Regions from separate parts of the Vallitalea okinawensis genome, predicted to be linked through region 1. Evidence: predicted binding sites of a transcription regulator. Region 1 holds the regulator's gene; the other holds the start of a gene.
The links. The regulator NrdR, encoded in region 1, represses ribonucleotide reductase genes. The targets are predictions, from matches to a motif close to CACAANATNTTGTG.

Region 2: the regulator NrdR is predicted to act here: its motif matches at 2,551-2,564, upstream of C1Y58_RS22080 (ribonucleoside triphosphate reductase).

What each region holds. Positions count from the first base shown of each region.
Region 1 covers NZ_PQDH01000008.1:163,798-168,964, forward strand. The annotation lists gene C1Y58_RS19730 (leucine-rich repeat domain-containing protein) at 1-339, opposite strand, end outside; gene C1Y58_RS19735 (glycosyl hydrolase family 18 protein) at 565-1,767, opposite strand; gene nrdR (transcriptional regulator NrdR) at 2,034-2,489, opposite strand; gene C1Y58_RS19745 (metallophosphoesterase) at 2,545-3,234, opposite strand; gene C1Y58_RS19750 (GTP pyrophosphokinase) at 3,307-4,119, opposite strand; gene C1Y58_RS19755 (M23 family metallopeptidase) at 4,213-5,103, opposite strand.
Region 2 covers NZ_PQDH01000011.1:29,477-34,643, reverse strand. The annotation lists gene dnaX (DNA polymerase III subunit gamma/tau) at 1-746, opposite strand, end outside; RNA gene ffs (signal recognition particle sRNA large type) at 949-1,211, opposite strand; gene tadA (tRNA adenosine(34) deaminase TadA) at 1,325-1,804, opposite strand; gene fucU (L-fucose mutarotase) at 1,835-2,263, opposite strand; gene C1Y58_RS22080 (ribonucleoside triphosphate reductase) at 2,750-4,855, shown strand; gene C1Y58_RS22075 (anaerobic ribonucleoside-triphosphate reductase activating protein) at 4,855-5,167, shown strand, end outside.

The DNA.
Region 1 (5,167 bases):
ATTACTATCTAAAACTAACACCTCCAAAAATTCTAGGTCCTTTAATGGACATATATCTTTTATGTTGTTGTAACCTAAATTTAAATATTTCAAATTAGTAAGGTACTGTATTCCCTCTAAATTATTAATACCTGATCTTAACAACTCTAATTCTGTTATTTCATCGACATCTTCTAAATAGATGTTTCCTGTGGGCTTATTAATAATACCTCTTACAGCATCTTCGACTCTAAAGTCTTCAAAAGTAACAATTTCTTGTGGGTCTTCTGCTTTTATATCTACCATGAAAATCAATAAAAAAAGCAAGAGAACACTTGTAATAATTTGGATTTTTTTCATTATATTCCTCCTAGTACTCTATGTAAGTCCATTTAATATTTTATATAGCAACTTATATATATACAAGAGAGTTAAGCATTTTTAGTATATGTAAATTATGGGAATAGTTAATCCATAATATAAAGGCACATGATTCAGTATTAATACTGCTAATCATGTGCCTTATTTTCAATTCAAAAATATGTATCTTTAAAAAATTATTTAACTTTTTATTCTAACACTATACTATCTAATCTCTTCACCTAATCGATTCCAAACGTCTAATTCCAAATCAATTTCGCCTGAATAGTAATTTGGGATGCTGCCTATGTACCATAGGGATATCCCGCCAAGTCCTTGTTCTTTAACCAATTTTAATTTGGATTCAACACTGGTCCAGTCTTCATACCATATTGTATTTAGATTACCTGTTTCTTTATTTGTATATAAAATATAGGGGTTAAGAGAACTTTCCCCACGTCTCACTATGGTATCATAGGCTTGTTTATTGGTTATAACTTCATTTAAAGCTCGATCATAAATCATGCTATATGTAGGATGATACGCTTGACCATCCACATACCCATTAATATTTTCCCATTGTGTCGATGCAAAACTAATCTGGAGTAGCCCCTTTTCTATTAAACTTGAATCTGATAGCCCCCCTTTTATACGGCTGATATCCTGACTGATTGTATTGATCGGTGATTGAGGGGATAGTACTGGTTCATTACCATAAAAACCATTTATCCATTTAGCCTCATAGTCATGTGCCATTAAAATAACATAATCAGCTATTTGAAAGATCTCATCATGTTGATAGTGATTATAATTAGTTGATACAGGCACAGTGACATAAAGCTGTTTATTAAGCACTTCGAGTACTGCTTTTAAATCTCTTAGGAACTGTAAGTAAGACTGTTGATAGTCCTGGTTAACAAACTCAAAATCTATTGTCACAGCATTAAAATCCAAAGCAGCTAGAATAATCTGATTCATAATTTCCTTTTCCCTAAAAATAGTACCAAAATTATCTTCAAATTGAGATAATGGTGCATAAACCATAAGGCTGCTATCAATTGAATGAGATTTCATATTATTTAGCACTTCATCAGAACCTTCAGGTCTATAATAATCGTATAGTTGGTCACCTAGTCTTCTCTCTTGTGTCAGAAAGACTTCACCATTCTCTTCATCAATTGTACTCCACCCAAAGGAAATATGATCAAAATTATTGATCGATTTATCCTCAATCATTTGATTAAAGCGAGTATTGGAATTAATGGCATAGAAACCATGTATAACTTTATCGTCCAATAGCTTTTCTTCTAAAACTAAGGTAGCTTTCTCACTGAATTGGGAATTAACACCTACTTCTGCACTATGTACAACATTAGCTGATATCATAAAAAGGATTAGATATAAACTGGCTTTTTTGATATACTGCATCTCCACACCTCCTTTTTTACTTATTATATACTATATTTCTAGTTTATTCAATTAATTAAAGTCAGATACATGATATACTCATAACAAAAAATGGTACACATTACCACACCATCAAAGAACGAATGTAGCTCCGCTGCGTGTATTTATGAAGTTTGTGTTGTTAGGAAGGTTACTTAGTATCAATTAACTGTTTCTAATTGGTTGATTATACGACTTTCCTATATGATAAAAAACTGCCCCAACGAGACAGTCAATTTGATCTAAATCTATGATCCTTTAATCATTTTATTTAATTCCTGCATAAAGGTATTGATATCCTTAAATTGTCGATATACAGATGCAAATCGCACATAAGCTATTTCATCGATTCCTTTTAAACCTTCCATAACATATTCACCAATCTGAACGCTATCTATTTCTTTCGCCATGGAATTGAGTACTTTATTTTCAATATCTTCAACTAATCTTTCTACATCTGTAACAGAAACAGGGCGTTTATGGCAGGATCGTAGAATGCCATCCATTAGTTTATCTCTGTTAAATGGCTCTCTTGTTTTATCCTTTTTTATCACCATAAGTGGTATTGTTTCAACTTTCTCATAGGTAGTAAAACGTTTATTGCATTTCTCACATTGACGTCGTCTTCTAATTGATATATTTTCTTCAGACGGTCGTGAATCAATAACTTTCGTATTATCATATCCACAAAAAGGGCATTTCATAATATTCCTCCTTCTCCAGCTAAATTAATACATTTGAATGGTTCCTAGTTTAAACTTATAGAACCTTATACAGTTGAAAATCAAGATAATCCGCAGAAACAAGATGATAATGAGTTTTCCCATGCTTACCAATCAAACTACTATCAAATGATAGTTGACCATGAAGGTGGCCATAAACAACCTTGTCTACTCCATAAGCTCCCATAAGCTCGGTAAATCCTGATATCTGTTTTTCATCATTAGTTGGTGGATAATGCAGCATAGCAATGATGTACGTGAATCCACCTTTAACTGCGTGATTTAGAGATAGTTCAAGACGCTGTAGTTCTCGTTTATAGATTTTTTCATCTTGGTCAGTAAACATACGTTGATTAGGGCATGTCCATCCCCTAGTACCACAGATTGCAATGTTGTCAATGGTATAGAAATTATTCTGCAAAAAAAACATTTTATCAAACATACTATTCAGCTTAGTGATGGATTTCCACCAATAATCATGATTACCTCTTACTAATACCTTATAACCCGGCAAGGCATCAATCCATCCTAAATCCTCCATGGCCTCTTCTAAGGTCATAGCCCAAGATATATCACCCGGTATCAAAACTAAATCTTGCTCCTTGATGGTCTCCTGCCAATGCTCCTTAATCTTAAGCTCATGATTAGTCCATGCGTCCCCAAAGATACCCATGGGTTTATTAACATTGAAGCCTAAATGTAAATCTCCTATAGCATATATCGCCATATATATCCTCCAAATTGTTAGTACCTACTTCAAGAAGTAATTTGATCTTATTTAAAGCCATAACGTTATCTTTTAACGATTTAGGCTCTGAGCATCAAATACCTCTGCTATAACATCTAATTGTTTATTAAATTCTTGCAGCTTTTCAAATGAATCTTGTCTCAAAATATCTAAAAACTGAGCTTGAATTCTCTTAGCTTCCTCAATATTTCCAACATCATATATATTTTGTATATTATTAACGATATCTGCTACTAATGTAGATTTAAGCTTAAAAAGATTCTGAGCTTCGACGATTTCGTTGCGTATATAGGACATCTCTTGATCTAAACTATGAGCAGCATCTGCTGCATGTATTAACTTGCCTAACAATTCCTCTGGTATCTTTCCATTGTATTTATATTTTAATGAATGTTCTATTGTTGCCCAAAAATTCATTGCTAGCGTTCTTATTTGTATTTCTGCTAATATATTGAATTCACCTAATGCAGTATGCACCGGATATTTTATAATGACATGATAACTACGATAACCGCTTTTCTTCATATTCGAAACATAGTCTTTCTCTCGAATAATCATCATATCTTTCCCAGCTCTATCACGAATGAGCTCTACTACTTTATCTATATCTTCAACAAACTGACATATAATACGAATCCCAGCGATGTCCTCGATTTCTTCTCCGATTTTTTCGAATTCTATTTCTTTCTTTCGTGCTTTCTCTATAATACTAGATATCTTTTTTACTCTTCCAGTTACAAATTCAATTGGTGAATAGTGTCCAAGTCGAGTGTACTCTCTTCCAACACTTTCAAACTTCACAATGAGTTCCTGGACGGCTTGTTCATAAGGTATTAAGAGTTCTCTCCAATTTTGCGTTTCCATATACCTTCCTCCATTCGTGTACATATATATTATATCATAAATAGTATTAAAATGTTAAATTTTTGCCTATAATACACTAGTCAGAGTAAAAAACTAATTGCCTTTTTCTTCAACATATCTAAGGATATAATAAGGGTTAATCCAATATTCTTCATCTGTAATATTTCTTAACATAATACCGAGATGTAAGTGGACCGGAAACTGGCCTGTAGTACCTGGAACTGGGCTATAACCGGTATCACCCATGTAACCTAAAATTTCCCCAGCTTCAATTTTTTGCCCAACTTCCATATCCTCTCGATAACTGTCTAAATGAGCGTAGTAAAAATAATTCCCACTAGGGCTATTAATACCTATTCGCCATCCGCCTTTTTCATTCCAACCCATATTGGCAACTGTACCATCTGTTATACTTAATATTTCTAGTCTTCCTCGTTGATTTTTAGTATCCATAATATCTGTTCCTAAATGAAGTCGATTACCACCATAGGTCCTATCTGCGCCATAAGAATCCTCATAATAAAATTCTTCTTGATTGCCTTTGACTGGGAAACATTTCACATCTGCTAAAGCTTGCTCAAGTATCTCCCCTTGCTCACTATAGATTTTTTCTATTTTCATTTTATCATACCAATGTAGGCTTTTAATGAAGGCATTGATATCTTCTATGTTATAGCCCTTTAAATTATAGTCCTTATTAGCATAATAAGCTGCTAAATAACTATAATAATCAACGTCTTCTATTTGTCCATAGTTTTCAAAATATGTAATGACATTTCTATTAATATAAAAGTACTTAAATTCCTCATAGGGCATTAAAATCTTATCATAGTTCTTAATAAAAATAAATGATAAAACGAAAAATAAAAGCAATAAAATTGCTTTTAGATTTAAAATCCTTGTCTTTTTTCTTCGTCGTTGATATTTCTGTTTTCTAAATGCTGCTTGCCTCCTACTTTTTCTTAATCGCCTAGATCTATTCAAATCATCACCCGTTCTATTATCCCTAACTGTATGACTCTATACATTTTATTATCTTAGTGATGAT
Region 2 (5,167 bases), on a different contig from region 1:
ACACCCTGATCCACTGCTCCTAGTAATTCGAGAACCATGTCCATGGTTATGGTTTGATCCAAGTAAAAAGCTATACATTGATCCAAAATACTTAAAGCATCCCTCATAGATCCATCAGCTAAGGTTGCTATATATTTAATAGCTTGTTCTTCAACGTCTGTGCCTTCTTGTCCCATATAATCGCTGATTTGTGACGCAATTTCGCTGACACCAATACGCTTAAAGTCGTAACGTTGACATCTGGAAAGAATGGTCGGTAAAATTTTATGAGGTTCTGTTGTTGCTAAGATGAAAATAACATGCTCTGGTGGTTCTTCTAATGTCTTAAGTAATGCATTAAAAGCTCCTACTGAAAGCATATGCACCTCATCTATTATATAGACTTTATATCTTCCCTTTGTTGGAGTATACTTGACTTCTTCACGAATCTCACGAATATTATCAACACTATTATTGGACGCTGCATCTATTTCAATAACATTTATTCCTTGACCTGCATTTGCAGCATAACAAGCTTCGCATTGATTACATGGCTCACCATCAACTAAGGCTTCACAATTCAAAGCTTTTGCAAAGATCTTCGCTGTTGAGGTCTTACCTGTTCCCCTTGTACCGCAGAACAGATAGGCATGTCCAATACGACTTGCATTAATTTGATTTTTTAATGTTTTTACAATGTGATCTTGACCGATGACATCTTCAAATGTTTTAGGTCTCCACTTACGATATAAGGCTAAATATCCCATATAAACACCTCATATATAATATATCAAACTTTAACTCTAAAACAAAGTAGTTTATATATAAAAGTTTAACTTATAACTAAATCATTCTTTAGGGAGTTAAGTATGTAAAAAATTCTATTACGCTTGCTGGAAAGACAACAATGCCCTATACAGCTGGATATTAAAAAAGACCCTGCATAGGGTCTTGTTAGTATAATTAAATCCGTGCGTTTCGCTTCGACAGCAATCTCCAAGCGTTACCTCAGCAGTTAGCTCGGACCAGGCACCCTCGCGGCACACAGAAGTGTTTACTTAGTGCTGCTTCCTTCCGGACCTGACACGGTTCGTAAATTTCTGTTGCGCAAGACCCAATCGTCATTACCACTTGCTAAGGGCAGACCTTACAGACTGACAGCCTCAGCTCAACATCACCCCTGCTATAGCGGATTGCAGGTTCAGGGCACCGCTACCTCCCCGGCTGCACGGAAAATTTATGACTTATTAAGGCAGTACTAAAACTGCTTCTCTAGTATATTACTTTTATAAGTGTTTGTCAACCGTAAGAGTTTAAAAACTTATTACAATTATTACATTTTTTTCTATTTGTTTTTTTTGTGTTTTTGCTGCTGCCGCATTGCTTTAAAAAATTGCTTCAATAGCTGACTACAGGGCTCTTCTAAAACACCTTCCATGACCTCTACTTGATGGTTAAACTTAGGTTCTTGGAGTAAATTAACAATGGAACCTGCACACCCAGCCTTTGGATTTCGACAAGCCATGACAACTTGAGGTATTCGGGCTTGAACAATAGCACCTGCACACATAGGACAAGGCTCTAAAGTGATATACATCGTACATTCTTCTAATCGCCAATCCCCTATATACTGTGATGCTTCATTAATAGCTTGAATCTCAGCATGGGCTAAGGTACTCTTTTTGCCGTTTCTTTGATTATAACCCTTCCCAATGACCTCATCATGGTAAACGATTACTGCTCCAATTGGAACCTCATCTTCTTGGTATGCCTGCTTAGCTAAATCATATGCTATTTCCATATAGTATTCATGTTGTTGGTCCATTGCTCTACTCCTTTGTAACGAATATATCTCTTATTCAACGACGACACCTTTTTTTAGAATAATGTTAGCATATAATGCTGTCTCTCCTGTTGCAACCACTGCATAAGCTTCTTTTGCACGGTCATAGAAAGCAAACCTCTCAACCTCTTCGATCGCTTTATCGCCTTCATTCTTCTTAATGACTTCCTTATAAGTATCCCATATAACGGGTACAGTAGGATCACCTTTAACTACTTTCATTAAAGCAACTTGCTTTACTGAGTATGTATCTAGTGGTAAGAACTTTAATATGGCATCTAAAATTTCTGGAACACCATGGCCATCTAATCGAACAACTCGTTGTCCCATAGATTCTGATGGAAAGTTACCATCTGCAATAACAATCTCGTCACCATGTCCCATTTCCATTAAGATTTTTAGTAGTTCAGGTGATAATATACTTGGAATTCCTTTTAACATAGAGTATCCCTCCTTTTAATTATTTCTTACTTTTCTTTAATTAATCACTGACTTATCAGTTTATTCATTAGTATTTTATCACTAAATCAATTATTTCACCACAATTTTTTAACGTTCAAGTATTTACATTACATACAAGATGGCATCCAAAATAATTGGAAAATTTTAAAAAGATACTTGAAAAAAATTTTTTAATGGTGCTAAGTCTTATGTATTCCTCTATGGAACCGTTGTCATAGTCTTCCACCTTCCTTGACAACTATATATGGAAATCATTATAATTATAATGCTAGATATTGTGTTTGGGACAAGTTCTAAATATAGAGAAATAACTTGATTTTAAGCACCTTTCAGCACTATTTATGATTTAATCAACCCTCATTTTGGGAGTAACGTTAAACAATTAAATGAGCGTTGAATCATCTACTAAAGTGAAGAAGCCACACTTAAAACCTGGCTAGAAAGTACAGTGAGAGGGGAATTTATATGCTTACAAATATTGTTAAGCGCGACGGGTCCATACGCCCTTTTAATCAAGAAAAAATCAAAAATGCTATTTATTGTAGTCTGGTAACCTCCAATAAGGATCGTAAACTTATTCAACTGCAAAACTTATCACAAGCTATATGTGATAAAGTGGTCTATAAACTAAATAGAAATGAACACGATGGCCAAGCCCCAACAGTTGAAGAAATCCAAGATTTAGTGGAAGATACCCTTATTGAAATGGGTGAAAAAGAAGCTGCAAAAGAGTACATCCTATACCGTTTTAAACATAAAGAAATTAGAGAAGGTAAAATAGCGTTATTGGATGCAGAGAAGATGGTTACAGATTATGTAACACAGCATGATTGGCGAGTTAAAGAAAATGCTAATATGGGCTTTTCTTTGCAAGGTCTCAATAATCATATGATTTCTGAAGTAACAAAGAACTTCTGGTTAACCCGAATTTATAATGAGAATATTCGTCATGCCCATGTAGATGGCGATTTACATATTCACGACTTAGGTTTGTTATCTACTTATTGTTGTGGTTGGAGTCTGGAAGATTTATTACTAAAAGGCTTTGGCGGCGTAGAAGGTAAGATAGAAAGTAGTCCAGCCAAACATTTCAAGACAGCTTTAGGTCAGCTGGTTAACTTTTTCTATACTCTTCAAGGTGAAGCAGCTGGTGCACAAGCATTTTCTTCATTCGATACATATATGGCACCATTCCTTCGATTTGATGAGTTATCCTATGAAGAAGTTAAACAAAGCATGCAAGAATTTATTTTTAATTTAAATGTTCCAACAAGAGTTGGTTTCCAAACGCCTTTTGTTAATCTAACCATGGATTTGGAATGTCCTAGAACTCTTACTGACCAACCTGTTATTATAGGTGGAGAACTCATTCAGGATCATACCTATGGGGAATTCCAAGAGGAAATGAACATGATTAACAAAGCTTTTTGTGAAATTATGATGGCTGGTGATGCCAAAGGTAGGATCTTCACTTTCCCAATTCCAACCTATAATATAACCGGCGATTTTGACTGGGGTAATCCTGTTATTGATAAAGTCATGGAGATGACAGCTAAATACGGTATTCCTTACTTCGCCAACTTCGTTAATTCAGATATGTCACCTGAAGATGCACGTTCCATGTGCTGCCGTTTACGATTGGACAATCGTGAATTACGAAAAAGAGGCGGTGGTCTCTTTGGAGCTAATCCTCTAACAGGTAGTATTGGCGTTGTAACCATTAATTTACCGCGTTTAGGCTATTTATATAGAGAAGAGAATAAATTCTATGAAGAACTACATCGTCTAATGGAGCTTGCTAAGTCATCTTTAGAGACGAAACGACAAGTTATTGAAAAAAATACATTAATGGGACTTTACCCCTATAGTCGCCATTACTTAAAAACAGTTCATGAACGCTTCGGTGTTTATTGGAAAAATCACTTCAGTACCATTGGTATTAATGGTATGAATGAATGTATCCTTAACTTCTTTAATGGTAAAGAAGACATAACATCAGAAGCTGGACAAGCCTTTGCTAATAAAGTTCTTGACTATATGCGTGAAGTAATTTCTGATTATCAGGAAGAAACAGGTCATCTATATAATTTAGAAGCTACACCAGCTGAGGGTACAGGCTACCGACTTGCTCGCTTGGATCAAGCTAAATTTAAGGATATCTTGGTAGCAGGTGAAGATGAACCTTATTACACTAACAGCTCCCAATTGCCTGTTGGATTTACTCCTGATCTCTTTGATGCCCTTGAGCTTCAAGAAGATCTTCAAACAAAATATACTGGTGGAACAGTATTTCATGGTTTCTTAGGTGAGCGTATCGAAGACATCGAAACATGTAAGATGCTCATTAAGAAAGTCATGACTAACTATAAAATACCCTATTTTACGGTATCACCTACATTCTCTGTCTGCCCAGATCATGGGTATATTTCTGGTGAACATTTTAATTGCCCAACTTGCCAGAAAGATGCAGAGGTTTGGACTAGAATCGTTGGTTTCCATCGTCCTGTTCAAAACTGGAATAAAGGTAAGCGTGAAGAATATGCTGAGCGCCAAACTTTTCAGGTGAGTTAGTGAACATACAAGGTTTTATTAAAACTTCTCTTCTGGATTTTCCAGGTAATATAGCTTCTACTGTTTTTACAAGTGGTTGTAACTTTAATTGTCCTTTTTGTCATAACCCTTCCCTTATCTTAGATGAAGGCTCTGATGAGATCATACAAACTGATGTTATTTTAGCCCATCTGAAAAAAAGACAAGGTCTTATTGATGGCGTCTGCATAACTGGCGGAGAAGCTACTTTACAAAAGAATTTACTTCCCTTTATTAGGGAAGTGAAAAAATTGGGTATGAAGGTGAAATTAGATACCAACGGCTATTCTCCTT